One region of the Metabacillus sediminis genome, then DNA from elsewhere that is predicted to be linked to it. Evidence: riboswitches for the same ligand, from Rfam matches in the RefSeq annotation. Region 1 holds a riboswitch; each other region holds the start of a gene.

Evidence for each region. Region 1 has a riboswitch for cyclic di-GMP ahead of WCV65_RS18975 (swarming motility protein SwrAA). Riboswitches for the same ligand answer to the same signal wherever they lie in the genome.
Region 2: another riboswitch for cyclic di-GMP. It lies ahead of WCV65_RS13285 (anti-repressor SinI family protein); the one in region 1 lies ahead of WCV65_RS18975 (swarming motility protein SwrAA).
Region 3: another riboswitch for cyclic di-GMP. It lies ahead of WCV65_RS15320 (putative glycoside hydrolase); the one in region 1 lies ahead of WCV65_RS18975 (swarming motility protein SwrAA).

Annotation. Positions count from the first base shown of each region.
Region 1 covers NZ_CP147407.1:3,655,375-3,666,153, reverse strand. Annotated here, with positions in the region: gene galU (UTP--glucose-1-phosphate uridylyltransferase GalU) at 1-439, shown strand, start outside; gene WCV65_RS18995 (UDP-glucose/GDP-mannose dehydrogenase family protein) at 479-1,792, shown strand; gene WCV65_RS18990 (S8 family serine peptidase) at 1,880-3,019, shown strand; gene WCV65_RS18985 (hypothetical protein) at 3,374-6,040, shown strand; gene WCV65_RS18980 (5'-nucleotidase C-terminal domain-containing protein) at 6,871-9,231, shown strand; cyclic di-GMP riboswitch class I at 9,375-9,462, shown strand; gene WCV65_RS18975 (swarming motility protein SwrAA) at 9,548-9,976, shown strand; gene WCV65_RS18970 (hypothetical protein) at 10,425-10,779, shown strand, end outside.
Region 2 covers NZ_CP147407.1:2,537,072-2,547,850, forward strand. Annotated here, with positions in the region: gene WCV65_RS13275 (SNF2-related protein) at 1-263, shown strand, start outside; gene WCV65_RS13280 (YqhG family protein) at 275-1,069, shown strand; cyclic di-GMP riboswitch class I at 1,224-1,317, shown strand; gene WCV65_RS13285 (anti-repressor SinI family protein) at 1,347-1,481, shown strand; gene WCV65_RS13290 (helix-turn-helix domain-containing protein) at 1,573-1,908, shown strand; gene WCV65_RS13295 (signal peptidase I) at 1,913-2,470, opposite strand; gene WCV65_RS13300 (hypothetical protein) at 2,473-3,162, opposite strand; gene WCV65_RS13305 (CalY family protein) at 3,345-3,941, opposite strand; gene WCV65_RS13310 (hypothetical protein) at 4,359-4,562, opposite strand; gene WCV65_RS13315 (DUF5658 family protein) at 4,574-4,873, opposite strand; gene WCV65_RS13320 (TasA family protein) at 5,211-5,804, opposite strand; gene WCV65_RS13325 (helix-turn-helix domain-containing protein) at 6,351-6,689, shown strand; gene WCV65_RS13330 (polysaccharide biosynthesis tyrosine autokinase) at 6,753-8,126, shown strand; gene WCV65_RS13335 (CpsB/CapC family capsule biosynthesis tyrosine phosphatase) at 8,123-8,935, shown strand; gene WCV65_RS13340 (oligosaccharide flippase family protein) at 8,935-10,230, shown strand; gene WCV65_RS13345 (O-antigen ligase family protein) at 10,234-10,779, shown strand, end outside.
Region 3 covers NZ_CP147407.1:2,947,113-2,957,891, reverse strand. Annotated here, with positions in the region: gene WCV65_RS15340 (type 1 glutamine amidotransferase family protein) at 1-8, shown strand, start outside; gene WCV65_RS15335 (DeoR/GlpR family DNA-binding transcription regulator) at 307-1,062, shown strand; gene pfkB (1-phosphofructokinase) at 1,059-1,973, shown strand; gene WCV65_RS15325 (fructose-specific PTS transporter subunit EIIC) at 1,986-3,866, shown strand; gene WCV65_RS15320 (putative glycoside hydrolase) at 4,240-5,124, opposite strand; cyclic di-GMP riboswitch class I at 5,160-5,250, opposite strand; gene WCV65_RS15315 (hypothetical protein) at 5,316-6,542, shown strand; gene WCV65_RS15310 (hypothetical protein) at 6,539-7,447, shown strand; gene WCV65_RS15305 (DUF2194 domain-containing protein) at 7,444-9,294, shown strand; gene pelF (GT4 family glycosyltransferase PelF) at 9,291-10,727, shown strand; gene pelG (exopolysaccharide Pel transporter PelG) at 10,687-10,779, shown strand, end outside.

The DNA of each region.
Region 1 (10,779 bases):
TGATGCCTTTGATCAGCATCAGCGCAGTGTCGTTGGAGTGCAGCAGGTTCCTGATGAGGATGTATCCAAATACGGAATCATCGCTCCGCAGGAAACGCCGAATGGAGATAAAATGATTTCTGTACATACATTGGTTGAAAAGCCGAAGAGAGAAGAAGCACCTTCTAACTATGCCATTATGGGCCGCTATATTTTAACACCTGAAATTTTCAGCATTCTTGAGGAGCTGCCACCGGGAGCCGGCGGAGAAATTCAGCTGACAGATGCACTAAAGGTATTGAACGAAAGCCAGCCAATTTACGCATACAATTTTGACGGCCAGCGCTATGACGTCGGCGACAAATTTGGGTTTATTAAAGCAACTGTAGATTTTGCCCTTGAGCGCGATGATTTGAGAGATCAAGTGAACAGCTATCTGGAAGAGGTAGTGAAAAAGTAAACCTGCTGGAGAGACCAGCAATTTGGAGGATCTGACATCATGCAAATAGCAGTAGTTGGGACAGGGTATGTCGGCCTGGTAACGGGCGTCTGTCTGTCTGAAATCGGCCATGACGTAACTTGTGTCGATATCGATGAAAAAAAAGTGGAAAGCATGAGACAAGGCTTATCTCCCATTTATGAGCCGGGTCTTGATGAATTGATGAAAGCGAACATTGACCGGGGAAGACTGCATTTTACTACGAATCATAAAGAAGCATTTGCCGGTGCTAAAGCCATTTATATTGCTGTAGGCACGCCTCAGCGTGAAGATGGCCAGGCAGATCTTCGCTTTGTTGAGCAGGTAGCGATTGATATTGCGAACAACATTGAAAATGATGTGGTCGTTGTAACAAAAAGCACCGTGCCAGTTGGAACAAATGAGCGCGTGCAGTCGATTGTAAGAGAGCATTTGAAAGAGGATTACAAGGTTCACTCTGTCTCCAATCCGGAATTTCTTCGTGAAGGATCCGCTGTAAAGGATACGTTTGAAGGTGACCGGATCGTCATTGGATCCAATAACGAAGAGGCAGCGGCTCTTCTAGAGGAAATTAACCGCCCATTCGGGATTGAAATTTTCAAAACGGATATCCGCAGCGCGGAAATGATCAAGTATGCATCCAATGCATTCCTAGCGACGAAAATCAGCTTCATCAACGAAATTGCCAACCTTTGCGAAAAGCTTGAAGCAGATGTAGAGGATGTTGCGGCAGGCATGGGACTCGATGACCGGATCGGCAGCAAATTCCTGAAAGCGGGAATCGGCTACGGCGGCTCCTGCTTCCCGAAAGATACCAGCGCGCTTGTCCAAATCGCAAGCTATGTTCAGCACGATTTCAACCTGCTGAAATCCGTTATTCAAGTTAATGGTGAACAGCAGCGTATGCTTGTGACAAAAGCAAAGCAGCGGTTCGGTACCCTGGAAGGAAAACGCGTAGCTATGCTTGGTCTTGCGTTCAAGCCGAACACAGATGATATGCGTGAAGCAGCATCCATCACGCTAGCCCATGAATTGGTGAAAGAAGGAGCAACCGTCGTTGCCTATGATCCGATTGCAGCAGACAATGCGAAAAAACTTCTGCCATCAGAGACTCTCTATGTAGAAAGCCCGGAGGAAGCAATCACCGGAGCAGATTTTGCGATGATCGTGACTGAGTGGGACCAAGTAAAAGCTCTTACCTTCAATGACTATATTGAGAAAATGAATGAGCCAATAATTTTTGACGGACGCAACTGCTACTCTCTTGATCAGGCAGCCCAGTATCCGGTTGAATATTATTCAGTTGGACGAAAAAACATTACGAACCAAAACTAGATGGAATTTTCCATCTAGTTTTTTTTATGGTATCCGATTAGTATATAAGAGAAAAGAACGACTAACTTGAGAGAGTAGAGTGAAAAAATGGGGAATATCGTCAAGATTCTGTTCATATGCTGTCTATTGTTTGGTTCTGCGCTGGCTGTACCGGCTCCGCAGGCAAATGCCGATACATCGCGCTATCTTGTTGAACTGTCCAAAAATCCTGCCGATCTGGCTGCTTCTTTAAAAGAGTGGAGCATCATCAGAAGCTTTTCATTGGATGGGCATTATTATGCGGTCCTAACAGGGGAAAAGTCCCTGCAGGAGCTCAAAAACAACCCAGCCATTATCAGCGCCGGAATTGACAGAAAAACAACAGCTGCGTCCTACAAACAAACGACACCATGGGGGGTGAAGAAATCCCAGGCATACCGATTGAATGCAAAGGACTGTGCATGCAAAATTGCCATTATTGATTCAGGGATATCCGATCACGAGGATCTTAAAGGCCGGGTGCAGTCCAAAATAACGTACCTTTACGGAAAAGAAATTCTGAAAACGGCTAAAGACACGGCACAAGATCAGCATGGAACGCATGTCGCGGGAATTATTGCCGCCAACAACAATACATTTGGCGTAACAGGTATGGTTCCGAATGCCAAGCTCATGGTCGTAAAAGTATTTGAAGGGGAATACGGCGGATATTTCTCAGATATTACAGCTGGAATTGCGTGGGCCGTTAATAACGGGGCTGAGGTCATGAATATTAGTCTCGGCGTTCACGCAAGCAAAGATGAAGTAACAGAAAGAGTATTGAAAAGCGCCTATGATAAAGGAGTAGCAATAGTTGCTGCAAGCGGAAATGAAGGTTTGACAGTGGATTACCCGGCTTCATCCGCGTATACGATTGCCGTTGGTGCTGTAGACCAGTACTATCGAATGCCCGCTTGGTCTAATTATGGAAAAGGCTTGGACCTTTTAGCCCCTGGAGTGGATATTCAATCCACCGTGCAAACAAATAAGTATGCGTCTTACAGCGGAACCTCCATGGCAGCTCCGCATGTAACAGCAGCAATTTCGAAACTTTTGCCCCTGTATACAGGACCGAAAAATGGGGAAAGAGTAGAATGGGTGAGAAGCAGATTAAAAGATTACGCGGATGTGAGATCTGTAGCTATAAAAGGCCGCACCCTGCAGGTTCCGGTATTGAATCTTTACAATAGCTATTACGGGTTGAAATAACTTTCGACAGCATTCAGCAAATTTCCATGGTATCTTTTGCATTGTTAAGAATATTTTACAAAGAATATGAAAAATTTACATGAAATTGCTGGCATTTTAAAATATTTTGTAATATGATTGTCAATAGGTATTCCTCTTGCTAAGTATTTCCTTTGTCTAGCACTTTTTTATTAGTTTCGCATAATTTCAAGTTGAAATAACAGACAAAGTATGTAATAATTTACTACGGTATAGGAGGATATACATACCTATTAGTTCGTTTTTGGTAACTGGGGATTATGCCAGTCTACATAATTGTCAGTTTATCAATATACAAAATACCTTAAACACAATTTGAAAGGGGAACACACCAAAATGTCAAAAAAGAACACTGTAAAGCTAGGTCTTGCTGCTGCTGTAGCTGCTAGCTCACTAGTAGCTGCTAACCCAGCACAAGCTGCTGCTGCATCTAAAGCTGAAACTCTTGTAAAAAATGCTGAGGCTGCTGTAGCTAAGCTTAAGCCTTTCTACACAATCATGAAAGCTGAGCAAGTAATGGTATCTGCTGAGTTCACTAAAGCTTACAACGAAGCTACTGCTGCTGTTAAAGCTGCACAAGCTGTAAAGCCAACAGGAACTTGGGCTACTAAACTAGCTGCTGCTGAACAAAACCGCATTAAAGCTGCTCGCATCATTGACGCTGTTAAAGTTGGCGCTGATCTAGAGAAGAAAGTTGCTGCTCTTGACGCTCTAGTTAAAGCTAATAAACTAGACGACACAACTGTAGCTGCTTACAATGCAGTTTCTAACGCAGTTCTTGCTGTTGAGCGTTCTGCAGGAAAAGTTTACGGAGCAGATGCTCGTAAAGCTGTTCAAGCTAAATACGTTCTTCCTGGTAAAATCGCTAAAGAAGTTGTAATTTTCGAAGTTTCCCGTTACAACCTTCACAAAGAACTTAAACAGCTTATCGCTGATAACAAACTAGATGAAGTACCTGCTAAAGTAGCTCTTCTTCAACGCCTTGAAGAAAGATCTGTAAAAATTAAAGAAGAAGGCAACAAACTTCACCCGGGTATGTACCCAGCTCTTACAGAAATCAACGCTGCTCTAGCTGCAGATAAGAAGAATGTAGTTGCTAGCTACGAAGCTAAATTGACTCCAATGGTAGCTAATGTTGAGTCTATCAACGCTACTCAGCTTAAAGTAACTTTCAACAAATCTATCGATGCTAAAACACTTTTTGCTGATGGAGTGAGCGGAGCATTTGTTACAGATGCATTCAAACTTGTTTCATTAGACGGAGTACCTGCTGGAGCATTGAGCGGTGAACTTTCTGCTGACGGCAAAACTCTTACAGTTACAGCTGCTAACGTTCTAGGAAAACGCTATGATGTAACAGTAGATAAAGCAAAATCTCTAGATAGCAAATCTCTAACTAAATATGAGAAAATGATTTCTGTATCTGCAGACACAACTGCTCCAACAATCGTAGGAACAGAAAAGCTTTCAGCTACACAAGTGAAAGTGAAATTCTCTGAGCCAGTTAAAGCATTTGCTGGAACTACATTCAAATTGGCTGATGGAACTGACGTAACTGGCCAAATCACAGGAACAATTGCTGATGGCGCTACTGAAGCTGTCTTCACAATTGGTTCATCAGTAGCAGTTAATAAAGACATTACAGCTACTATGATTGGTGTTCAGGATAAAGCGGGTAACCTACTTACTCCTAACCCTGCTACTGTAACGTTCCAAAAGTCTGATAAAGATGGTACTAAACCAACTGTAACGACTATTGAGCAAGTTTCAGGCACTAAATTTGCTGTAAAATTCAGCGAAGAGCTAAATACACTTCCAACTGTAACAGTTAACGGTGTTGCTACTACTGTAGTAAAAGATTCTGCAGATGCTACAAAATACATTGTAACTGCTTCTTCTGTTCTTGATGGTGCTGCTACAGTTGCTGTAAGCAACATTTTGGATCGCAGCGGAGAAGCTGGCGACAGCATGAGCCGTGTTGTTACATTCACAAAAGATACTGTAGCTCCAAAAGTGGTTTCAAGTGCTGTAGTTGCTGATGCAACATCTAAAGTGGAATACCTTGAAATGACGTTTGATAAGGATGTTACGCTTACAGCTGCAACTGTAGACGCGACTGGAACATACGTAAAAGACTTCATTACAACTACAGTAGCTGCTTCTGATCTTTCTGCTACTACAGTAACTTACAAAGATGCTAACAACAAAAAAGTAGTTCGTGTTAACCTTGATACTCTACTTGGATCTAAAGATGTAGAAGGTGCTGTTTACAACCTTGATTATGTCCTAAGCGGCGTAACTAGCGATGCAAACGTAGCTGCTACAAACGGAAAAGTTACATTTACTCGCGGTAAAGACGGAGTACCTGCAAACAGCGATAAAGTTGCAGTTAACTCGTTCGATCAATCTACTACAAACAACAGCAAAGTTGAAGTAGTATTCAGTAAAGAAGTTGACGGTGCAACTGCTGTCAATGCTGCAAACTACAAAGTTGACGGTGCTGTAGTTGAATCTGTACAACTTGAAGGAGTTTTGGCTAACGGAACTCAAAAAGCTGTTTTGACTCTTCAAGCTAACTCAAATAACTTCACAGGCGATCGTAATGTATCTGTTGAAGGAGTTAAAGCTAAAGGTTCTTCTGTAGCAATGGATAAATACACTGCAGTTAAAAACTTCAAAGAGAACGTTGCACCAGTCGTAACAGCTGCTAGACTTACTGCTACTGACAAAATCACTCTTACATTCTCTGAAAAAGTAATGCAGACTGCAACAACTGCAAATGACTTTGAAGTACTTGTTGGCGGACAATCAAGAGCAACTGCTAACAACGTTGATTCTGCATTAACAGCAGCTGGCGCAACTACAGTTACTATCGATATCCCTGCAGTTACAGCTACAGAACTTTCTAAAGGATTGTCTCTTAAAGCTCTAACTACTCTAGATATCATGGATGCTAACGGCAACAAACTATCTGTTCCTGCTAACATCACTGTATCTAACTAATTTAAAAGTATTATAAAAAAGACTCTGCTTTTAAGCAGGGTCTTTTTTTGACTTCAAAATATTTACTAGATTGACACAATTGAATGAAAATATAAAAGTCGTGGCTTATCAATAACTTAAAGTTAGGCGTAGCATTGAATCTCCACATCAAGGTGTATTGTCATTCCAATATTTTACGTCATAAAATACAAGTAACTATAGCAACAAAAAAACAAAAGAGACAGTCTGAAAAAGTTGTATGATTATTTCATTTTTGCTCCGGTAATACATTAAAGCCCAGTGACGTAAAAAACCATATAGAAAAATACGTATTCCCCCACATGCATCCACATGCACAAGAGGCGTGGAGCCGGAAATTTACGAATGGCAGGGTCAGCCTTAATACATACTACCGTGAGAGGTGAACGAACCTGCAAGATCAAAAGTATTCTGATCATCAGAAGAAAAAGCCTGACGACAGGGGAAGAGACGGCTGTACAAATGGGTGCCTGGATAGCTGCGGCTGCACAAATGGCTGTTTTACATTAGGCATGATCCCCATTCAGTTCATAGTATTAGGCTATTACTTATTGGAGAGATTTTAAAAAAGGTGCCGGTCACCACCAGAAGGAATTCAAAAGGCTCCGTGGATATCTCTGCGGGGCTTTTTTGTCTTGCAACTAAAAACACACCAATTTACAAAATAAACAAATAATTTACATCCATAACATAGATATAAAATCGCTAATACGATAGACTCAAAGATAAGTAAGCTTTTTGACCCCAAAGCGTTTTTTATAGGGGGCGTATTAGCGGAGCTTATTAGAAAACTTTAGGAGGAAACATAAATAATGTCGAAGAGTAAATTCTTGAAATCCAGTATAGCGGCTGCAGCTGCAGCTTCCACTGTTGTAGCAGTCAATCCAGTTCAGGCAGCTTCGAGTTCTAAAGCGGAACAAGCAGTGAAGAACGCTGAGTTTTATTCCAATTCTCTATCCACGTTTTACAAGGTGGATGAATCCGGAGATTTGCTGTTATCTCCTAGTATTCTAAAAAGCTATAATAACTCCAAAGAAGCCATATCTGCAGCGAGAAATGAAGTTTCAAAGCTTAGCAGTCCCCGCATTAAAAGGCTAATGAACGATCGTCTTGAGTTCTCTGAGATTCAGCGCTTGCGTGCAGCTTACATAATTGACGCCGTTAAATACGGTGAAAAATTGGACAGTGCAAGATACAAGGTAAAAGCTGATTTTCTAGTACTGTCTCCATCGGAGCTTAGAAGAGCATACGATGATTTAAGAAAGCAAACGATGCAGCTTGAAAAAATGGTTTCAAAGGTTTATGGCCCGAAATCAAGAGAAGTTGTGAATACTCGCTTCGTCTTGCCTGCTAAACTGACGACTGAATCCTTCTCCTATGAAATGACCCGTTATGATTATCATCAAAAAGCTAAGGCTGCTCTTTCGGCTAAAGACCAAGGAACAGCGGATAAAATGTTTGCAATTATCAGCATGCTTGAAACGAAAGGTGCTGATTTAAGAGCCGAGCTTACGAAACTATATCCTGACAATCAATTGCTAAAAGAATTCTACTCTTTAATTGATGCTTCCCTTGAACCTGCTCTAATGAAGGAAAAAATGGACTTGAGAACTCAGTATAAAGTTCTATTTCCAACAAACTTTGAGCTTTCCGTTTTGCACACAAATGACACGCATGCGAACCTGGACCGTGCTCCAAGACTTGCTACTTCCATTAAAGAAACGAGAGCTATAAAGAAAAATTCCGTGCTTCTTAACGCTGGAGACGTATTTTCCGGAACGCTTTACTTTAACGAATTTAAAGGCCAGGCTGACCTTGAGCTAATGAATCTTCTTGATTATGATGCAATGACATTTGGTAACCACGAATTTGATCTTGGAACAGTAGTGCTTTCCGACTTTGTTAAAAAAGCGAAGTTTCCATTCGTCAGTGCAAATGTTGATTTCTCTAAAGATGCCAATATGAAAGCTTATGCCGGATCTGACGTTTCAGCTGAACCGAAGGATGGGCAAGCCTACAGGGCCATTGTGAAGAATATAGATGGAGAAAGAGTGGGGATTTTCGGACTGACGACAGCTGAGACTTCCACTATTTCAAGCCCTGGTAAAGATGTTGTATTTGAAGATTACATTGCTGAAGCAAAAGAAGCGGTTAAGCAGCTTGAAGCGCAAGGCATCAATAAAATTGTTGCGTTAACTCATATCGGCTACCAGGATGGCGGCGGAGATAACGATGTAACTCTCGCAAAAGAAGTAGAAGGAATTGACGTAATTGTCGGAGGTCATTCTCATACCATGCTGAGTGCACCGGTAATGGACAACACAGGTGCTGAGCCAACGGTTATTGTTCAGACTGGTGAGCTAAGCAAGAATCTTGGTGTGCTTGATGTAGAGTTTGACACAAAAGGAAAGGTAATTAAGCAAGCTGGCAAACTGATTGATATTGATCAAAAATCAGGGGATCAATTTGTGATTAAAGAAGATGAGGAAGCGGCTTCTGTCCTTAACACAAAGTACAGACCGGCTATTGATAAGGTTAAAAACGAAGTGGTAGCAAAATCAGAAGTAGCTCTAAATGGAGTTCGTGCAGATGTCCGTACGAAGGAAACGAACCTTGGAAACCTTATTGCCGATGGGATGCTTGCAAGAGCCAAAACCATCAACCCTAAAACCGTAATGGCTGTTCAAAACGGCGGTGGAATTCGTGAATCCATTGATGCAGGAGATGTGACAATGGGTGAAATCCTCACAGTTCTGCCTTTTGGGAACTCCCTTGCAATTATGAACCTTAAAGGTGACGAAATTAAAGCTGCACTTGAGCATAGTGTAGAACTGGCTCCGAAAGAAGCAGGAGCATTCCTTCATGTTGCAGGAATGAAGTTCACGTATGACAGCACGAAGCCTGCTGGTCAGCGTGTCGTGAAAGTAGAAGTGAAAGAGGATGGGACGAACTATACCGCTCTTGATCCAGCTAAAACGTATTCAGTAGCTACAAACGCGTTTACTGCAGCTGGCGGAGACAATTACACGATGTTTAAAAAAGCTTACGATGAAGGCCGGGTCAGTGAACCAGGTTTTACAGACTGGGAGACGTTTAGTCAGTATCTAAAAGCTAACCCTGGTATTAAGCCTGCTGTAGAGGGACGTATCATCGATCAGAGTGCAGGAAAATAATTAAGAATCGTATCAAAATAAACCCCCGCAGTGAAAATGAGCAGGGGTTTTTTGATCTGTATTTAAGGATAATTCATGTAGAATATAGATAATATTCCAAAACAATAGTATAATAGTCACTATTGGATTAAAATCCAAATATACCAGTATAAAGGCAAACCTGCTGAAAAGCAGGGACGCAAAGCCGTGAGTCTAAGGCATTTATAATGCTAGGATCGTCAGGCCGCCGTAGGAAATAAGTGCTTACACCAGAGAAATTTGATTTGGTCTGTTTAAGCTTATGCGGCTCAGGTTTATTAATGGAGGGTGCATAGGAATGAGTAATGAGTTAACCCCGTTTGATCAGCGAATGAATGATAAGCAAATCAGGAGCTATTCAATACGGAGAGAAATTGATTTTGTTATGAGAGAGAATCAAATTTTAAAAAGCAGGAAAGCAGAGAATGCTGTGACCTTATTTATACGATATTGTGTAAATTATACAAGCTGCACAAGTTTTTCGGATATCAGCAGTTCCACACTTGAAGATTATATTCAGCATCATATCGGCCGGCCCAATAAGTCCAGAGAGTATGATTCATTTAAAGGGTTAAAAAATGATGTGAAGCTCTTGGAACAGCTTATTTCCAATTCACCAGACGATACTTGCAAGCTGGACTTTTCGCTTATGAATACGAATCTTTGGTCTTCTGAAGAAAGCATTGAGTATTACAAACCCAGAAAAAATAATTTTTTCCTTCAATAATCCAAAACTGCAAAAAATTATTAACAATTGAGGAAAAAATTATGATACAATTAGGACGAAAGTATCGAGTGATTTTTTGTATGCCACATACATAGACGCAGATAGACAGAAATCTTAAACAACATACGTCTTAGCATTTAGATTCTTTCACCTAACTTGTTTCCCCTTTCAAATTTTCATAAAGCGGGAGCCCCTCATGCTGTTCTTGACATCAGTGTGAGGGGTTTTTTTATGTGGCATCTTTACAAAACCTTAAACTCCCCGAAGTGAAAAATTTACCTGAATTTGATATTTTTAAAAGTATACATTTCCTCCCAATAATTTTAAAGTGATTTTCCAAATTCCTAAGACATAAATCCTAACGTTTGGTAGAATATACATATTAGAGAAATAATCGGATTTTCTGGGAGGGAAATTGGATTAAAGAAAGGTTTTGGAGGATATTATTGTGAAGTTACTTCGTATGTCATTATCTGCCCTGCTCCTCATTTCATTGCTCGCATTCCCCGCATCTGCCACGGAAGGACCGTATAAAAATATTGGTCCGCAAGTTCAATATGTAAATGTAATACGAGGTGAAGCCGGACAGGATCAGTATGGACGTCCGCTTTATTATGCACTGCTGCAGGGTGAGCCTGCTAAGCTTGTTGTTATGGATTTACAGACGAAGCAAGTGATTGATATGGAGACTCTGACTGATGCTACTGCAGCCTGGTCAATTGAGGTTGGTCCGGATCGTCAGGTTTGGCTGGGATCTACTCCTAACAAAAATCTTTACCGTTATAATCCTGATACAAAAGAGC
Region 2 (10,779 bases), 1.1 Mb from region 1:
ACATGTCAACGAGAAATACGGTAGAGGAGCACATCTTAAAGCTCCTATATGAAAAAATCAATCTGTTTGAAAAAGTGATTGGGCAGCTTGATGAAATTTTAACGAGGATGGAAATTACGAACTTTGAAGAACATCTTCAGGATATCCTTTTCCATTCTGCATCTGATGGAGAAATGAAAATTAAAATGGAAAACCTTACTTCGATTCTTGATTTCGCACAGCATGATAAAGAAGAAAAAAAAGCGGCCGGAGATATTATTTAGGAGGGTGACGAATGAATCAAAAAGAAATTCATACATTATTGGAAAGATTCTTTATAGCCAACCAATGCGAGATTACCGCAAAAACGGCCGGGGCGCTTGCCATACAGCTGACGATTGAAATGGACAAGGAGCTTATGAATCGCCCGTTTTACTGGCATTACCTCGAAAAAACAGGCGGAGATCCAAATCCGATGAAGCTTACTCTCCTAACAGATAAAAATGAAGAAACAGACGAAGAGAAAACGGAATTTGTTCATTTAGGCTCTCCCAGATTGCATCAGATTTTCCAGTCTGCCCGCAAGCTCGGGTCTTTTGCCCGCATGTATGAAAGACCCAATTCAAACTCGGGACAGCAGCCGCTCCATCCTTGGCTTTGCATGAATATGACCGTCTCTTATCAATGTGATATGAAAAAGGATTTCGTTTATTCCATTGGCCTCCATTTAATAAGCGGAACGATGGTTGAAAACTTTCAGGACCGTCTGAATCAGCTTCCCTTAACACCAAAGATCCCTGATTTTTGCTTCACTCTTTCCCCGCTGATTCTTCCAAAAAGCGGGATGCTGAGAATCCGCCAGCATATTGAAACTAAAATAGCAGAGGATGACCACTCATGGGCGGATGAAGCAAGACAGAGATGGAATGCTGATTTAATGCTTCTTCAGCACTTTTATGAAGATATGGAAGAAAAGCCGGAGGTTTATGAGCTGGAGAAAGAAGCGTTAAAAGAGCTATACGAGCCGAATATCCATATTTCTGTTAATAACGGGGGTATTTTTTACCTAAATCAGCGCACAATTTTTTAATTATATCGGCTGAAAAATCAAAAATTTTAATATTTTTTTCCATTTCGACACAATTCAGCACCATTTTTTATTTTTCCATTCTATAATCATGGTACAAAGGTTTCACTGGTGAATAGAGACTATAGAATCACCTTTAACAGGGAAAAGCTTTTTGGTCAGACAAAGGCAAACCTGCTGAAAAGCAGGGACGCAAAGTCACGGGTCTAAGGTTGCCGTATTGAGGCAATGATGATCGCCGGACTGCCTGAAATACATACGTATTTTAGGAGGAAATGGGATGGAGAATGTAATGGTGAAAGAAGAAATGGATTTAGAATGGAAGGAGCTGATCCTGACAGCTCTCGAAATGGGAATCAGCAAAGAAGACATTCGGCATTTCCTTCAGTCTAAGCAGAATGAAAGCAGCAATTGACCTAATTGTCGAAAAAATTTTGTCGATTCTGTTCGATTTACCGAAATATTCCCTTCGTTATATGCTATAATATCCGAGGGAAGGTGATGTCATGATTGGTGAACGCATACGCAAATATCGCAAAGAAAAAAATCTCTCTTTATCTGAACTAGCAGACCGGGCAGGCGTAGCAAAATCCTACCTAAGTTCAATCGAACGGAATCTTCAATCAAATCCATCGGTTCAATTTTTGGAAAAGGTTTCATCTGTGCTTGGCATTTCCGTTAATACGCTTTTGAATGGCAATACTGAGGATGCTTATGCAAATCAGCTCGATCAGGACTGGACATCACTTGTAAAAGAAGCTATGCAGTCAGGTGTCACCAAAGATCAATTTAGGGAATTTTTGGAATTTAATAAATGGCGGATGGATCAGCCAAAAAAATAAACGGTCAGGACTCATGTCCCGGCCGTTTATTTTTTTGAATATGATTCTCTTCTATACTAAGTATGGCTTGCCAGATTGTCGAAATGGAATAAATGATCATGATCAGACCGGGTATGATTGCCATTAGCGCACCGCCCTCTTTTGTTCGCGCAAAATGGCTAATGTACCCAGCATAGGGCACCGTAAATCCTGAATATTGGGCAACTACATTATCCGATTGAACCGGTGCAGAATCCTCATACTTGTTGTTATCACCTTTAGTACGATATACAGCTTGACCCCCGCTCATCGTTTTTTGTGTGATTCTATGTGTCGCCAAATCATATTCATCCATCCAAAATGTAATGACATCACCCTTTTTAAATCTCGTCATATCCCCGCCCGTTTTTACAGCGATCACTGAGCCGGTTTGAATGCCCGGCTCCATCGAACCTGATAGGACCGTTTTTAATTGATAGCCGAAAACCTCTGGCTCTCCACCGGATGCCTTCGATGAAAAAACGGCTAAAGCAAGTCCAATTAAAATGAAAAAGAGTAAAATTGTAAACCCCCGGCTTATCATCTTCACTCGGAATCCCCCTTATCAGCTGCCAGTTCTTCAGGGGTTCTTCCCGGCTCAGGATCCTCCTCAGGTATTCCAGCACTACTTGACTTATCATCTTCAACCTGGTCGATCATTTCAGAATCTTTTGCAGGTTTCTTTCCCTCTTCTTCCATGTTTTTTGAGTTTGTCTCTTTTTTTTCTGCTCTCTTTTTATTCTCTTTTTTCGGAGGAGGAGGGCATTCTGCCACGGTTATAATGGAACTTGCAGTCCGAACCGTCTCGTTTTCATTTCCTTCATAACCCGGCCGCTGATCCACTTCCGCATAATAGATGCCGGGTTCATCCGTTTGAATAGAAAGATGCTCTGTATGATTCTCCCCGATTTTGCCAAGTGTCCCTTCTGCCAGTACCTTATCATCTTTATAGATGCGATAGCCTGTGGATCCAATCATACCGAATCCGCTATTACGAATGGAAAAAGGCAGATTCACTGAACTGCATGCAGTAAAAGGCTTTTCAATATCCGCTTGTTCAAAACCCAGTCTGCTCCCATCCCACCATGAGCCCATTTGAAACCCAATTTCCTGATCCGCTTTTTTATTTAAATAAGCTTGAACGGGTGATGACGAAGTAGCTGAAACAACCAGAATGGTCAAAGAAATTACCGTTGTCTGAAAGATGCGTCCTCTCTTACTTCTGCTGCTCCCCATCCTTTATCCCCCGTCCGTTATGTAGAATCTGATCTTCATAAGTCATGAACCTTTAACGTCTTCATCCTGAAAAAAACTTCAATTAAAAAGGTAAAGGCGGAGGCAGAACAGCTGAAATCTGCTGTTCTGCCTCCGTCCTGATACCTTGTTTTATGTAAAACTTCTATGATGAAAGCTGGAAATTATAGCTCCTGACCGTCGCCTTGACGTCCGTCAAATGTCCATTTAAGCTGGAGAGAATCTCCCTGGAATTGGTTTTGATCTTCACCATTATCAACAAATTCAAATTGAACAAACAGATCATCCGTTGTACCAGCTTTTAGTCCCTTTTTCTTTTCAAAAAGCGGGGTAAAGACATTGCTTGCAACTGCGTTTGGATCCATATCCTTCAGCTCAGCAAGTGTCGTGCTGTAAATAACATCGTTAAGCTTGTCCGCATTATAAAGAAAGTTCACTTTGATATGGCTTCCTAAATCCTCAGAATTTGAAGGCTCGCCCTCTTTGTTCGTTACCGTGTATTCAGTCGTCAGTAGTACTTTTTTAATATCCACTGTCCCGTCATTTTGAAGCTTAAACGTGCGGTTCATCCAATCACCAGGCTTCATGTCCTTCACATTCACAATCTCAGTCGGAACCGCGTTTAAATCAAGCGTTCCTGCTGCAAAAGAGCTTGCCGCTTCTGCTTTATCATTGAAATATGCATACGTTCCCCCGCCGACCAATGATAATCCAAGTGCCGCAGATGCAATACCCAATCCTAATTTTGTCTTGATCCCCATTTTACATTCCTCCTGATTTTCTGTGTGTATGTGAACTCTTTATGAATAAAGAGGCTCAACCATTCTGTTTTGCATCATTATAATTTTAAATATTCCGACAAATTCAAATCCAGGAAGGACTTTTTCCATAGGTAACAGATTATGTACAAATTGTTATAAACTTCTTCCTGCCTGCCTCCTTTAGTTTAGCAGTCGCCTAAATTCGGCAAAAGGTTCTTTGTACCAATATATCGACCCATCCCTTTGTACGATTTTTCCAGAAAAAGCACCTGGATCCACATAAGAAGTCCTTGCAAACCGGGCTTTTCCCAAATCTCCTCCTTTTCACCCTGCACCTTTCTATCCGGGACATTAGACACTTCTTGCAGCCTGAGCCAAAATATACAAAAAAACCTCGAGCAAGCTCCAGGTTGGCTGTTAGGCATATAAAGAAATGATAGGCTTAGGATCGTACCCTTTTTCACTGTACTTCGATTTTATTGGTGTAATTTTCATCTGTGCATGTTCGAAAAGAGAACGCTGAAAGGTTAAATCATTGGAGCATACCGGACAAATCCATTCCCCGCCATTATAGCTGCTATATGAAGACTTTGCGCAGCGCGGACATACTTTTTTAAACATCATCATCTCTCCTAATTTGTTGCATGAAAAATCCAAGTCGAATGAAGCACCATCACAAACGTATATAAAATGCAGGCAGAAAATGTAACGCCCTTTAAAATTTTCGTTGTTTTAAGCGGAATTAAAAACACCATACAAAGAAGAAGCACAGAGAACATCAGCTTCACACCCATAAACGCTACCGGCGTCCACTCATACAGGCTTTTCATAATCGGGTTTGCTTCCCTTATAAAACCGAGTTCAAGACCGGCTAATGTAACAAACAAATCAATTGCATTGACAATCGCCAGGTAAATGAATGCAGTTTTCATTGGAAACCGCTCCTTTGGCATACAGGCCATTATTTATGCTATGAATGAAATAGCAGATTATGCACCCTTCGGTTCTTCCAGCCTGGAAAACACCCGCCAAATAGTCATAACGGAGTACCCGATCAACAGCAAACCAGGAACAATGAACAGGAGCGCATTTCCTTCTTTAGACTTAGCATATTCAATAAAATAACCGATATACGAAATGGTGAAACCTGTGTAATGGGCTGCTGCGTCTTATCAAATGTGATTCAAAGTACTTGTATATCTGCTTTAATGGTTTCTCATAAACAGGTGAAAAAGGAAGACAGGAAAGCTCCCGTCTTCCCGGGCTGTCTTACAGCTCTTCGCCTTTACCGTGACGTCCTTCAAATTTCCATTTAAGAGTAACTGAATCACCCTGAAACTCATTTTGCTCTTCATTGTTATCAACAAACTCAAATTGAACAAATAGATCATCCGTTGTTCCTGCTTTTAGACCCTTTCTTTCCATTAGAGGTGTAAATACATTTTTATCAATCACATTAGGGTCCTCGTCCTTTAATTCATCAAGGGTTGTGCTATAAATAACATCATTTAGTTTGTCTGCATTCCATAAGAAATTAACTCTGATGGATTTGCCCAAATCATTTACATTTACGGCAGCACCAGCTTTGTTTGTCACCGTATACTCAGTAGTCAGTAATACCTTTTTAATATCTAAAGTACCGCTGTTTACCAATTTAAAAGCACGATCCATTTTGTCACCCGGCTTGATGTTCTTCACATCAATAATCGTTTCAGGATTTACATTTAAATCAAGCGTACCTGCTGCAAACGATGATGCTGCCTCTGCAGTATCATTAAAATAGGCATATGTACCGCCGCCAATTAAGGAAAAACCAAGCGCTGCTGATGCCAGCCCTAAACCTAATTTTTTCTTTACTCCCATTCTAAAAGCCCCCTAGATTTTAATTTATATTGAACTTTTCTTAATAGAAAAGAATCAACCGCCAGCAATCTTTCTTCAAGCACATTTTTCAATAGAGTCTAACCGGAAATGGGGCGTACAATCGTTCTTAATAAAGAATACCTATATCTGATTATATATTAAGTCCTAATTAATTGAAAAATCTCGAAAATTGCCATAATATTCACTTTAACGAACATTTTCGTTCTTTTTCTCGAATTATCTAACAATAGCTAACTATTTTATAAAGAACATCCTTTATTAAAAGACGGGCTCAGGCTAGTTATGAAGTTTAGTCTCATATACAAGCTGCCTACTGACACCTCGTTCTCAATTTAAGCTTCAGATTCCCAGATATTCTTTCATAATCAGGTAAAATTTGTGATATATTGTCATTTAATTCTTTTTAAAGAACCAAATCGTTCTTTTTCTCGACATTTCTAAGGATTTCACTCCACTATTGTATTTTATTAAGAATCTACTGTACTATATAATGAACATAGATACTGATAGATAAGGAGTAACCATATGACTTTTGCAGGAAAAAAAATAAGGGAGATTAGAAGGCAAAGGGGCTTTTCCCTGACTGAGCTCGCGGATCAGGCAGGTGTATCCAAATCTTATTTAAGCTACATAGAACGAGATGTACAAAAGAACCCCAGCTTGCATTTCCTTACAAAAATTGCTGAAAATCTTGGTGTTGAGGTTAAGGATCTCATAGGGGAACAGAATAACCAAAGCAGACTTGAACAGCTAGATCCAGAATGGGAAGATCTTTTAAAAACAGCGATAAGGAATGGATTAAGCAAAGAGGATTTTAAGCTTTTTACCGACTATATCCAGTTCAGTAAAAAGCACAGCAAATAAGAAATCTCCTTATTTATTTAACAAGATCATACAAGTATTGATACTTAGGAGAAGAGGATTACTATGGAAAAAACGTTTGAGATTAAAGATCTGCTTAACATCCTCAGGAAGAATAAAATTCTAATAACGTCCATACCGTTTGTATGCCTGCTGATTGGATTTATTTATACGTATTTCATTGCAAGTCCAATATACGAATCGAAAACGGATTTGCTCGTAAATACCACCCCAACAGCAAACACTGCCGAACCTGTATCACCTCTGGAAATAGACGCAAGTCTAAAACTCATTGAAACTTATCAATATATATTAAAGAGCCAAAGAATGGCCGATCTGGTTATTAAGGATCTGGATGGACTTCTTACGGAAGATGAATTTTTAGACAATGTAAAGGCAGAAAGCAACGGAAATTCTCAAATCATCTCTATTATTGTTGAAAACAAAAACCCAGATGATGCAGCCTTAATTGCGAACAAAACAGCGGTCATTTTTCAATCAGAAATAAAAAAACTGATGAAGATTGAGAACGTAAACATTTTAACAATAGCAACCCCTTATTCATCTACTTCTAAACCCATTTTGCTCTTTAATCTATTGCTATCTTTTGCAGCAGGTTTAATTTTGGCCACCATATTTGTGCTTATTAAAGAACTTAAGAACAAAAAATTCGAAAGCAAAAAAGGCATCACTGATTTATTAGGAATCCCTTACCTGGGAGAGATTCCAGCCATTATTCCACAAGGCCCGACAAATAAATATTTAGATGAGCGTTACAATAAATTAGTTGCCCATACTGAACCTCATTCATCTTCTTCTGAAGCATACCGGTCCGTAAGGGCTAATTTAGATATTCTGCGGCAGTCTAAGCAGCCAGTCACCATTCTTGTAACAAGTACCTCTGCAGGAGATGGTAAGTCATTGACCTGTGGAAATCTTGCGGTCACATTGGCTAAGGACAATAAAAAAGTGGTTTTTGTAGATTCAGATATGCGAAAGCCTAATGGACATTCACTTTTTAACTTGCATAACCGATGCGGACTAACAAATTATTTAACAGGGTTTTCAAGTTCAGATGAGATTATTCAGTCTACCGCAATCCCAAACTTAAGTTTTATATCTGCTGGTCCAATTTCACCTAACCCACACGAGCTGATCATATCAAAGAAGATGGATCTACTCATAGATAGATTAAAACAAAAGTTTGACGTTATTTTATTCGACAGCTCCCCCCTTCTGGTATCAGATTCAATCTTACTCTCTGGAAAAATGGATGGCTGCATCTATGTTCTTAATGCCCGTAAAACAAATAGGGATGATGCAAACGAAAAAATAGAGCTTCTGAAAAGAAGTTCAAATGAACTAATAGGGGCTATTTTAAACGAAAAGAAAACTCATAAAAGCAATCCCCACTATTATTACGGAGGTTATATGGGATGATGATCGATTTGAGCTCCAGCATTCTCTCATCAGAAGATGAATCCTTGGTGGATTTTCAACAAGCTTTTACTCTCGCCAAACAGGCTTATAAACAGGAAATTAACCATATTCTTATCATTCAAAATATCAGTGGAAAAGCAAACATTGAAAACTATAACCAATTAGTAAAAAATATTAAACTCTTTAATAACAAGCTTCTTGAAGAAAAAATGGAGATTACTATTCGTCCAGGAATCAAATTGATTTATTCCGATCAGTTAGATAAAGCGTTCAATTTTAGAGTTGAATCCTTAACCATTAATAAAGCCAGCAAATACTTATTAGTTGAAATTCCAGCTGTTTTTAATGTGAGTTCTTTGGAGAGTTTTTTCTATAAACTACAAATTAGAGGGATTGTCCCTATTATTTCCAATGCTGAGAAAGTGAAATCGTTCCAAATGCAGCCAGAAATTTTATATGAATTAGTTCAGAAATCCGGTGCTCTGATTCAAATTTCAGCAAATAACATATTTGAGGGTTCAGATCCGCTTACTTCAGAAACAGCAAAAATTATCATTCAAAGCAGATTGGTCCATCTGCTCGCGTCAAGCGCACAGCATCCAGAAATGAGACCATACAGAATGACTGAAGGATACACTCAAATTGAAAAATGGACATCTCCAGAATATGTTGAGTATCTCAAACAAAATGCACACTCCGTTTGGTTTGGCCATTATTTTCCAATCTATCAGCCATTACCTTTCAACAAGAAACCTCTTAATCATTTAATAAAATTCAAAACATTAAAAAGAACATCAAGCAGGGTATGATGATTAAGAGCATTTTCAGAGATGATTTTATTAGAAGTGTAAGTATTCTTGCAGCAGGTACAGGGTTAGCTCAAATGATTTACATGGTGTCTACGCCAATATTAACCAGACTTTATACTCCAGAGGAATTTGGTATCTTTTCCATTTATCTCTCGATATTATACAGCATCTCATCATTAGGATCGTTATCATATGAACAAGCAATTCCTCTACCTGAGAAAGATCGGGATGCTTACCTTATCTTTTCCCTTTCCATTATCATTAACACATTTATGGCGATTGTTATGATCCTGCTAATGACAATGTTTTGGGCACCAATTACGGAATTATTGCATATCAGAAGTAATATTCTGTTCATGCTATTGCCATTGAGCTTCTTAGGATTTGGAATATTCCAGTCCCTCACATTGTGGGAACTAAGAAAACGAAATTATACAAATGTATCTAAATCAAAACTTACAATGAATGGATCTCAAGCAATTGTGCAAAGCGGACTTGGCTTTTTCTCTGCTGGAGGATTAGGTCTTGTGGCCGGGGAGGTTCTAGCCCGCGCAGCAGGCAGTTTAATCATGATTCGAACATTCAAATGGACCATGTTCCGAGAGATTTCTTTAAAAGAGATTTATACCGTTTTTGTTCGTTATAAGAGATTCCCTCTTCTAACAACTCCTGCGGGGCTGATAAACGCATTCACTTTTCATCTGCCCGCCTTTCTCATTGCATTTAAATTTGGGGCGGCAGAGGCTGGATTTTTATTAATGGCTCAAAGGCTGCTCTCGGTGCCAGAAGCATTAATCGGCAATTCGGCTACACAAGTGTTTACTGGGCAGGCAGCCTTCCTTAGAAAAGATAACCCGGGCATGGTACTAAAGTTATTTAGGAGCACTCTTTTAAAACTGGGTAAAGTAAGTATTCCCCTTTTCCTTTTAGGATACGTTGCAGCTCCTGCTTTGCTTCCCGCACTGCTTGGTGCTGAATGGTCTCAGGCGTCGTTTTATTTTCAATGGCTTTCCATATTTTATTTATTGCAGGTACTGGTAAATCCTATATCTAGAATATTCCAAATCTATGAACAGCAAAAACTTCAGCTTCTTTCTGAAATTATTAGGAGCACATTTATCGCTGTTAGCAGTTTGGTCATTTTTTATTCAGATATGAGTCCCTTAAATGCTATTGCAATTCTGAGCGTTACCGGAACCGCTGGTTATGTACTTCATGGGTTTCTTTCTTGGATTGCCATTCAGAAAGGCACAGATGATGATTCTTTGAATGCAATGAACGGACAGGAGGTTTGAAGGATGGATTATAGCATTGAATCCAGAAACTCTGCATTAATCATAACCGGGGTCATCATGTGCTTCAGCTCGTTTGTGCTGCTTGAGCCTTCCCCCTTTGACTTAATGGTTATTGCTTTTATTGGATATGCATGTTTATCAGGAAATCTGACTTTCTCAGATGAACTAGTACTTCCTTTATTTTTCCTGCTTCTTTTTTTACTAATCAATATTCTCTCTTCATTTGGTTCTGAAGATTTTTCTAGAGGATTGTTCTATGGACTAATAACTGTTTACCTTGCTTTTTCCTGGCTGGGTTTGGTCGGGCTGATCGGCAGGTTTGGGGCAGATTTGTACAAGTATGTATTTACTGGCTATACAATTGCAGCCGTTTTATCTGCAATGGCTGGAATAGCCTCCTATTTTGGCTTCTTGCCGCTGGAAGATTCTGTTTTGAGTTTTGGGAGAGTTAAAGGGTTCTTTAAAGATCCCAATGTGTTTGGCCCTTTCTTAATACCGCCGATTTTATTTTGTTTAAGCAGACTCTTTGAAAACAAAAACAGCTATAAA
Region 3 (10,779 bases), 710 kb from region 1:
ATAAATGAAGTAACTGAAAAGCTCAATTCCTCTATTTAGATTTGTGGAGAAGTTAAGCTTATTAATCTGGAATTTCTTTATCTTTGTAAATCCGCATTATTACTGATGCTACCTCTAATAGAGTTACCCCGAGCCCGTAAGTTGGTTCGGTTTTTTTTATGATTTTTTTGAACAACATTGAATGAAAAAGACTGTTTTTGAATATTATCAAATAAATATTGATTGAATTTGAATGTTTTTGATTGATTTATGTAAGGGCTTTCGCTACAATGTGGTCATAAGGCACTATTTATTGGAGGTGCGCAGATGCTTACACCAGAGCGCCACGGCAAGATTCTTGCCATGATTGAAGAAAAAGGAATCGTTAATATCCAGGAGCTCGTTGATGCTACCCATTCTTCTGAATCTACAATTCGAAGAGATTTAAGCCAGCTTCATAAAGAAAAAAAGCTAAAACGGGTTCACGGCGGAGCAGAACTTCTTCATCAAAAGGGAACAGAGCCGAATATCGCGCAAAAGGCAGATATTAACCTTGAGGAAAAGCAAAAAATAGGGAAGTTTGCAGCAGGCCTTGTGAAGGACGGAGACCGGATTTTCCTGGATGCCGGAACTACTGTGCTGCAAATGATTCGCTATCTTGAAGGCAAGGACATATTAGTTGTAACAAATGGCCTTACCCATATTGAAGAGCTTTCCCAATATCAGATTCCTGCCTATTTAATAGGCGGTTATGTAAAGCAGACAACAAGAGCATTGATCGGTGCACGGGCTACCTCAAGCTTGAGTGAATACCGTTTTGATAAATGTTTTATGGGTGTCAATGGCATTCATGCTGAATCAGGCTATACAACACCTGACCCTGAGGAGGCAGCAGTAAAGACAACTGCCATCCGCTGCTCACAAACGGCTTATATGCTTGCAGACCGCAGCAAATTTGATGAAACCGCGTTTGCAAAAATTGCGGACCTGCACGAGGCCATCGTGATTACGAATGAACTTGATGAGGATTTGCTTGAAGAATATGCTGAAAAAACAGAGATAAAGGTTGTGAGCACATCATGATTTATACATGTACATTGAATCCTTCTATTGATTACTTCATTCAGCTGGAAGAATTTCAACTAGGAAGTCTGAATCGTTCAAAGGAAACGCAGCTTTTCCCGGGCGGAAAAGGCATTAACGTTTCAAGAGTAGCGAAACGGCTGGGAACGGAAAGTACGGCCCTTGGTTTTGCGGGAGGATTCACAGGTGATTTCTTAAAAAACTTCCTTCAATCAGAATCAATAGCAGCAGATTTTGTTGAGGTCCTTGATAATACAAGAATCAACGTCAAGCTAAAAACCGGAATGGAAACAGAAATTAATGCTTCAGGTCCTATTATTACAGGCGAGCAGCAGGAGCAGCTGATTTCAAAAATAAACCAGCTGGAAAAAGGAGATTTATTAGTTCTTGCCGGAAGCATTCCTTCCTCAATGCCTCTGACATTTTACAGCAAGCTTTCTGAAATCTGCAAAAATGCAGGCGCAGAGACAGTAATTGATACGACTAGTCCGGCACTGGAGGAAACATTGCAATTCGAACCGCTTTTAATTAAGCCGAACCATCACGAGCTGGGAGAGCTGTTTCACACAAAAGTGTCCACGGTAAATGAAGCCGCTTACTTTGGGAAAAGGCTTATCAGCTTAGGTGTCCGGAACGTCATTGTATCAATGGCTGGTGAAGGAGCAGTATTTATTAATCAAGATCAGGTTCTTAAAGCTGCTGTTCCAAAGGGAATCCTAAAGAATTCTGTAGGTGCAGGAGATTCGGTTGTAGCAGGGTTCCTGGCGTCTTATACAAAATTTGGTGATTATGAGGAAGCGTTTCGGGCTGGAACAGCCGCAGGAAGCGCGACAGCTTTTTCGCATGATCTTTGTACAAAGGAAGAAGCAGAAAAACTGCTCGAACAAGTAAAAATAGAGAAAATTGGATGAGGAGGCTATAAGATGAGAATTACAGATTTGCTGACTAAAGATACCATCCTGCTGGATTTATCTGCGGCTTCAAAACAAGCAGTGATTGAAGAACTTGTAAATAAGCTGGATCATGCCGGAAAACTGAATGATCGTGAATTATATAAAGAGGCGATTCTTGCCCGTGAAGCACAAAGCACAACAGGAATTGGAGAGGGCATTGCTATCCCTCATGCCAAAACGAGTGCTGTGAAAAGTCCTGCTATTGCATTCGGCCGTTCGAAAACCGGCATCGATTACGAGGCTTTAGATGGGCAGCCAAGTCATTTGTTCTTTATGATTGCAGCTGGAGAGGGTGCAAATAATACCCATTTAGAAACACTCTCTTCTTTGTCCAGCTTCCTCATGGACCCTGAATTCAGAAAGAAATTGGAGAAAGCAAGAACAGAAAATGAAGTGCTGGAAGCCATCAATTCAAAAGAGGATGCGATGTCTGAAGAGGAGGAGGAATCTGTATCGGATTCAGCTGAACAGCTGGTTCTCTCTGTGACAGCCTGTCCAACCGGGATTGCTCATACGTACATGGCGGCTGACGCTCTGAAAGCTAAAGCAAAAGAAATGGGTGTAATGATCAAAGTAGAAACGAATGGTTCAAGCGGAGTGAAGAATCTGTTAACGCAGGATGAAATTGAAAGGGCTTCCGCGATCATCGTAGCAGCTGACAAGCAGGTGGAGATGGAGCGGTTTGACGGCAAGCATGTGATAGAAGTGCCGGTTGCCCAGGCAATCAGAAAGCCGCAGGAGCTAATCGAACGTGCCCTGAAACAGGATGCTTCTACTTATAAAAGGAGCCAGGGCAGCTCGCGAAAGAACGATGAGGGCCAAAAAGAAAAAGGACAGAGAACGGGATTTTATAAGCATTTAATGAATGGTGTATCCAATATGCTCCCATTTGTAGTAGGGGGCGGTATACTGATTGCAATTTCCTTCATGTTCGGAATTAACTCCGCAAATCCTGAAGACCCAAGCTATAATCAAATCGCAGAAATTTTGAATACCATCGGCGGAGGAAATGCATTTAAATTAATGATTCCGATCCTTGCAGCATTCATCGCCATGAGTATTGCCGACAGACCCGGTTTTGCACCAGGAGCAGTTGGAGGCCTGCTTGCTTCTAGTGGAGACGCAGGCTTCCTTGGGGGACTGATTGCCGGTTTCCTTGCCGGATATATCGTTTTATTTCTGAAAAAGGCATTCAGCCGGTTACCGAATGCACTCGAAGGAATTAAACCAGTTTTGCTTTATCCGCTGTTCGGGATTCTATTTACAGGAGTCATCATGATCGTAGTGGTAATTCCACCGGCAAAAGCGTTAATGAATCTTCTTGACGGCTGGTTAATAGGGATGGGTACAGGAAACCTAATCCTTCTTGGATTAATTCTTGGAGGCATGATGGCGGTAGATATGGGCGGACCGTTGAACAAAGCGGCTTACACATTCGGTCTTGCGATGATTGACGCTGGAAACTTTGCTCCTCATGCAGCTATTATGGCTGGAGGAATGGTACCTCCACTTGGTATGGCTCTTGCAACAACGTTTTTTAAAAGTAAATTTACGAAGCAGGAAAGGGAAGCAGGGAAAACGGCATACATTATGGGAGCTACCTTTATTACAGAAGGAGCGATTCCGTTTGCTGCTGCAGATCCAGGAAGGGTCATTCCAGCATCAGTGATTGGCGCAGCGACAGCCGGAGCACTATCGATGCTGTTTAACATCAAGCTTCCTGCACCTCATGGAGGAGCGTTTGTTATTCCAGTTGTAGATGGCAATCCGTTCTTGTATATTGTCGCCATCCTTATCGGAGCAGCAGTAACAGCTCTTATCATTGGATTCTGGAAAAAGCCTATAAAATAAATGACGAAAGAGACTGCGGAATATAGACCGCAGCCTCTTTTTTGTATTCCGCATGTTTCTCTAAATTAAAGGGTAATGGGTTAGGAAGAATACTTATTGTGAAATAAGTTACCTTTTTTCCTGAATTTTAAATATTCTAAATAGACTAAGTCGTTAGAAATGGGTAGAATGAATTATAACGAATGGTAGGACCTTACAAAAAACCAGACTCGCATTTGAGGCGAGTCTGGTTTTACTGAGCCTATTCGAATATTGCCAGCATCTTACGGCTGTGCTACAAATAATGTAAGTCAATTAAGTGGATTAGAGTCTAATAAGAATGGAGAACTAGTTATTGTCGAAAAATACCGGGTGTTTTAGGTTGATATAATAATTACCATCTATTAAAGTCTTTTGTTGCTTTATAATGAATAAATCCTTGCTGCACGGAATACCAATCACTCTTAGAGTGCTGTTCAAAAGAAACAGTAAGAACTTTAAGTCCAGTTTCCTTCTGAATGGCTTTTAAATCGCTCATCTGATTTTTAGACCAAGCATCTTTAGAGACAACATTGTGGTTGAAATTCTCCCACATAATCGCATCTACATAATTTTTACTCGTAGTTTTAAGAGTCTCCATTCCCCAATTCTGGATAATTCCAAGTGCTGGGTAGGCGTTTTTTACACTTTTCAGCAACTCCCCAAGACCTGCGCGCTGTTTAGCAAGCTCGTCAGGATTTTCGCTGAAATAATCATCTATATTTCCAACGGTGTCAAAAAAGACGCCGTCCATATTTTTACTGTGAACCTGGGCTTCAATCTCTGAAAGCAGCAATTGTCTGAAGTGCGGGGAAGCCATATTCATCAGGTAGGAATCCCATTGCTGAATATAGTATTTCTGACTGGATTGCTGATAGTAATCGGCAGGCTGAAGTTTTTGCAAAAATGCGGTATTCCAATTATCAGCTTCCATCGAGTTGATGTAGCCGAATACTTTCGTACCATTTGCCTTAATCGTTTCGATTTGGGTTTTGGTGTAAAGAAGGGGCTCTATTATGACAAGGTCATAAGCCTTCATTTTATTGATGATAGCCGGGGTGGGAGCATCGTAGAAAATTTTGTAGGTTTTCACGTTATCAAACACTCCATTTGCAGCAGAAACATTTTGGACAGAAGCAGCGGGAGAAGAAGTCGTTAAAGCAGAAGCAGCGGGAGATAAAGAAATAATACTAGATACAGCAAAAAAAGCCAATACAAAAAATCTGATTACGTTATTCATTTGTAATCCCTCCGTTTTTTAACGAGGGATGGTAGCTTCGCAGGCTGGCGATCGGTACTTCTTTGTAGAAGTCGACGACCCATGCCTTTGCGTCCTTGCTTTTCAGCAAGTTTGCCCATCACCTTTTGTCCTAATCATATCAGCCTATTTTTCTGAACTCAACCTATTTTTTATAAAAGGAAGTGATTCTAATGATCTATAGACAAACTAATACTATTCTAAAATTAACTGAAGCGATTGGACTATCCGTCTTAAGCATCTTCCTGATTTTCCTCTTTTCGGACAGTCTCCCTATGCTGAATGAGGTGCTTTGGTCTGTTGTGATTGTCCTTATTTCTATGAGATATGGCTTATATTTTGGATTAATTCCCTTTTTCATAGCCTTTTTCACCTCGCTTGCATACGAATATCAAAGCGGCGGGGATCTATATTTGTATCTGACAGATTTCAATCAACTGCTCCCGCTGGTGCTATTCTTTTTCCTTCTTCTATTTACTGGACTTTCAAGTAAATCCCACAAAGAAAGATATTCCGATATAACATATTTATATGAAGAAATTTCTGAGGATAAAAAGCTTCTGGAAGAAACATTAGACGAAGCATTATCTGTAAATGAGAGTTATAGAAGAAGATTTTTAGAATCAGAGGATCAGTATGCAGAAATGTATGAAATGATCACGGCGCTTCATTTTACAGATTCGGACACGATTTTTAATGAAATGGTGCGTATTGTTAACCAGAAATTTAAAGGGAGCCAGCTCGTTTTATATCTAATCTCCAATCACGGTGATTCAATCCGATCCAAAATAAATACAAACAGGGAAGGAAAGCTGCAATCGAATTATTGGATGGATGAAATGCCTTCTCTGTTAACTAAAGTGATGCAGGAATCTTCTCATGTGCTGTTTAGATCACGGGAAGATGATTCTGCCTCCCCGGTACTCGCAGGTCCGGTTTTTATTTATGGAGAAAAGAGGTATATACTGGCGGTGGATGGCATTGATTTAAAGGCTTGCACAGCTCAGCAAGTTCAGTGGCTTGACTGGTGCTTAAAGTGGATGGGCACAAGACTCGGCTTTGCCTATAAATATGAGCGGGAGCAAAATCAGCATGAAAGATATCCTGGTACGGGGATCTTTCAGCTTGCTTCCTTTTTTAAACGATTTAATGCAGAGCTTGAAAGGGCAGAAAAGATCGGGCAGCCCTTTGTTATTTTCGAACTGAATACAGCGGGCCATAATCTGAGTGAAATCGATCTCTTAATGAAAAACCAGCTAAGGGAGCTTGATACAGCGGGGTGGGATGAAGAGATGGAAGTTCTTTATGTGCTCCTGCCAGGTGTAGAACCTGTAAATGAAAAGGCAGTGAAAGAAAGATTGCAGAGAGCTCTTGCAAAAGAGGTGGATTCGTTAAAATGATATGGATTTTTGCCGCAGGGTCTCTTTTAGGAATTATCGCATCCATTTTTTTGTCTAAATTTTACTATGTCAAAAAAATTGAACAGAATCAGTATGGTCTTCTTATATTATGGATTCTTCTTTCATTCTCAGTTCCTGTCCTTGGTTTCGTGTATGGCTGGTTTTTGCTTTTGGCATACATGAGAAAACAGGATGATACCTTTATGGAGGAATATTCAAGCTATATTCATAATAAGGTATACAATTTTGAAAGTTTGAGAGAAACATTGAGGCAGGATCGTGAATTGCTTAACATGACCAGCCACAGTACGGAAAATACGTGGATGATGAAAAATCTCTTGCTGCATATGTCGAATGAAAATACGGTCAATCAGGAAAAAATCATTAAAAAGGGTCTTAACCATCCTGATATGGAGGCCGTACATTATGCAGCGACCATCACAAATGTTCTACACGATCGGTTATCAAATCTTATCCAGCAGCAAAAAAGAGAAAAGGTCACGGACCGGCCGTCCTCTTACAGGCAGCTGCTGGACTCCTATCAGGATTATCTTTCGAGCGAATTGCTTTCTTCTGCGATTCGAGAGAAAACCGAGGCTGAATATGAAGCTTTTTTGAGAGAGGCAGCTGAAGCATTTCCAGATGATCCAAAGTATACAGAAGCACTTGGCTTATATTTATTCGAAAAAAATCCTGACGAAGGAGAGCGTATTTTTGAAGGGCTTTTAAAACAAAACCCTAATTCTGCTAACGTCATGTGGGGATGGCTGAAGATTTCCTATACAAAAGAAAGATGGGAGAAGGTTTTTGAACTGGCCGATCGGCTTAGAAATCATCCAGACTTGGTTTCTTTCCCTGGAAATCAGCAAGAAATTATCCGATATTTAGGAGGGGAACAAAAGTGAATGGACGGATTCCCCGATTTGCTATTTTTACATTTGGAGCAGTCATTCTATTGCTTGCAGGAGTGCTATTTATGAATTCCGATCATTTTTATTCCAACTTGCCGCTTAGCCCAAATGAGAAGCCGGCAGAAAAAGTTTCTTATATGAATTCGATTCATCCGGAAAAGAAGGCCGGGAATATGAAAATCTATTTAACCGAGCCTGAAAAGGGAGATAAGTTAAGTGAAGGAACATTTTTTAATATAAAAAAAGCACTGGAATACGCGAAAATTCAGTATCAGGTCATTGCTGCTGAGAAAGCAGGCACCCAAAAACCATCCCCGTATACTCTGCTTATTTTAACGGGAGAGGATACAGCCCGCTGGGATTTTAATTCGATTGAACGATTTGTAAATGACGGCGGCCGGCTTTTTTTAGCAAACCGGTTTTCTGATGCTGAATGGAATGAATTGCTCGGTATAAAGAAAGCGGATGGATTTGCTGACGAAGTAAAAGGCATTACATTTTCAGATTCGTTTTTTAAAGGATATCCTGACCTGGATTCAAATTCGAACTATTTCTCTAACAGCATGCTGAAAACAGAGCTGCAGCCTGATGCAAAGACTTATATGTCCGCCGGATCGCTTCCTTTACTATGGACTCGTGACGCAGGCTCAGGCAGGGTTGTAAACTGGAACGGGACAAGCCTGCAAGATAAAAGTACACGCGGCCTGATTGTTCAATCAATTAGTCTCGCTTTCCCTGCATTTGTCTCTGGACAAATGGGAGGAAAAGTCATGTATATAGATGATTTTCCAGCCCCGATTGCTGAAGCAGAGTCAAAAAAAATCAGGAAGGAATATGGTATGGCCTATCCTGAATTTTATAAAAAAATATGGTGGCCGGACATGAAAGAAATCAGTCAAAATTATGATTTTCCATACACTGGTGCCATTATCGGGACGTACCTTGACAAGCCCCGCCTTTTAACAGGACAGCTGATGGAAATGAACCAGAAAGATTTGCTTGCCTATGGCAGGCAGCTGCTATCGATAAACGGAGAGCTTGCATTGCATGGGTATAACCATGAAGCACTAGTGACCGAAAAAGAGCCGATTTCCACTGAGTTTGGATACCGCTACTGGGAGTCTCAATCAGAGATGGAGAGTTCGCTCCTTGAACTTAGAGGTGTTCAGGAGGAGCTTTTTCCTGATCAAAAGCTAAAGACCTATGTTCCGCCATCCAATTTGCTGAATCGATCCGGAATCTCTGCTTTAAGGCACACCATGCCGGATTTGGAGGTCCTTTCAAGTCTTTATACTGGTGACCCTTCCAATGGGAGTTTAATTCAGGAATTTGGCTATGATTCTGTTTATACGGATTTATATCATTTTCCAAGAATTAATAGCGGCTATACGTTTACAAAAGAGGATCAGTTTCAGCTGACGGATGCTATAGCAAACATGGGGGTATTCTCTCATTTTATTCATCCGGACGATGTACTGGATGAAGACCGCTCCAAAAATGCAAGCTGGGAAAGTTTAAAGGGAGAGTATGTGAATATGCAGGAGTTTCTTGCAAAAAACTTTGGATACGTAAAAGGCTATAAACAAATAGATGCAAAAAAAAGAATGGCTGCCTATCAGGAAGGTCAATGGTCAATTTCCTATAAAGAAAACGGGGTGGAGATTCACGGCTATCACGTCCCTCAGCCTTCTCTGTTTTATTTAAGGCTGGAGCAGGGGAAAAAACTGAAAGAGGGAAGTTATCCATTCGGGAAAATTGAAGAGCGGCAGCCTGGACTGTACTTATTACACATGAACAAGCCGGATGCTGTCATTGAATGGGAAGAGGCGAGCAGGAAATGAGAGTAGGAATGATCGCTGAAGGGAGTTATCCTTACGTAAGCGGCGGAGTATCAAGCTGGATCCATACCTTGATTACCGGAATGGAAGATATCGAATTCTCTCTTTTTACGATTACTCCAGAAAAGAAAAAGAATAGTGAACTGAAATATTCACTTACGAAGAATACCGTTCATCATCAAAATGTGGAATTAATAACGGATTTTCCGGATAAGAAGGTAAAATCCAATCTTACAGAAGCAGAACTGTCGCTTCTGTTCAAATGGTTTACCTTCCAAACGCTGGATCCTAAGGCACTGCTTATACTTGGGAATCAGGAAAAAATGGGGTCGGTGGAAGAATTTTTTGAAAGCGAGTCTTTTTACACTCTTGTACAAGAATGCTATGAATATGAGGAGCTGTATGGGTCATTCCTTGATTATATGTGGATGTGGAAATCCATGTATACACCGGTCATGCATCTCCTCCAGCAGGATTACAGCAAAGTCGATGTCATTCATTCAGCTTCAACCGGATATGGAGGGTTAATCGGGTCCTATATATCCATTGTACAAAACATTCCTTTTATCATTACGGAGCATGGAATCTATTCGAGGGAGAGGGAAGAGGAAATCCTTCAATCATCATGGATTCCAGTCATATACAAAAAAAGGTGGATTCGTTTTTTTCATCATCTTTCCAGGATTGCCTATGAACAGGCAGAGGACGTTATCACGCTGTTTGAAAAAAACCGCGGCTATCAGCTGGAGCTCGGGGCTCCGGCTGAGAAAACGGCGATTGTTCCAAATGGAATAGACATCAATACCTCGTTAACTCTTCAAGGAAAGAAGCCGGTTTTTCATATTGGAGCTATCGTTAGAATTGTACCGATCAAGGATATAAAAACGATGATCTATGCGGCCAATACGTTAAGAAGATGGGGATATTCGTTTCATTGGTCTATTTTAGGGTCCGATGAAGAATTACCCGAGTATGCACAGGAATGCAAGGATTTAGTTGTCAGTCTTGAGCTTGAGCAATGGGTTACGTTTACCGGTAAGGTGAATGTTCAGGATTACCTGCTGTCCTTCGATGTATGTGTTTTGACCAGTTTGTCAGAGGGGCAGCCGCTGGCTATTCTAGAGGGAATGGCGGCATCAAGGCCATGGGTGGCAACGGATGTAGGAAGCTGCAGAGAACTCATCGAAGGAAGAGAAGAAGATCCTTACGGCGCTTGCGGCTTTGTCATCCCCCCGATTCAGCCCGAGGAGCTCGCGGATCGATTGAGGTGGTTTATGAATCACCCGGAACTTCTTGAACGAATGGGGAAAAATGGACTTAATCGTGTGAAGAATGACTATCTTCTTTCGGATGTGATTACATTTTACAGAAATTTATATGTAAAGAGAGGTGAAAATGTTGGCCGGCATCGGATTCCAGCTGCAAAAATTATTTAAAGAAGATTATTATTCTTCCAGGCTAAAGGCCTATTTGTATTCTCTTTTTGTT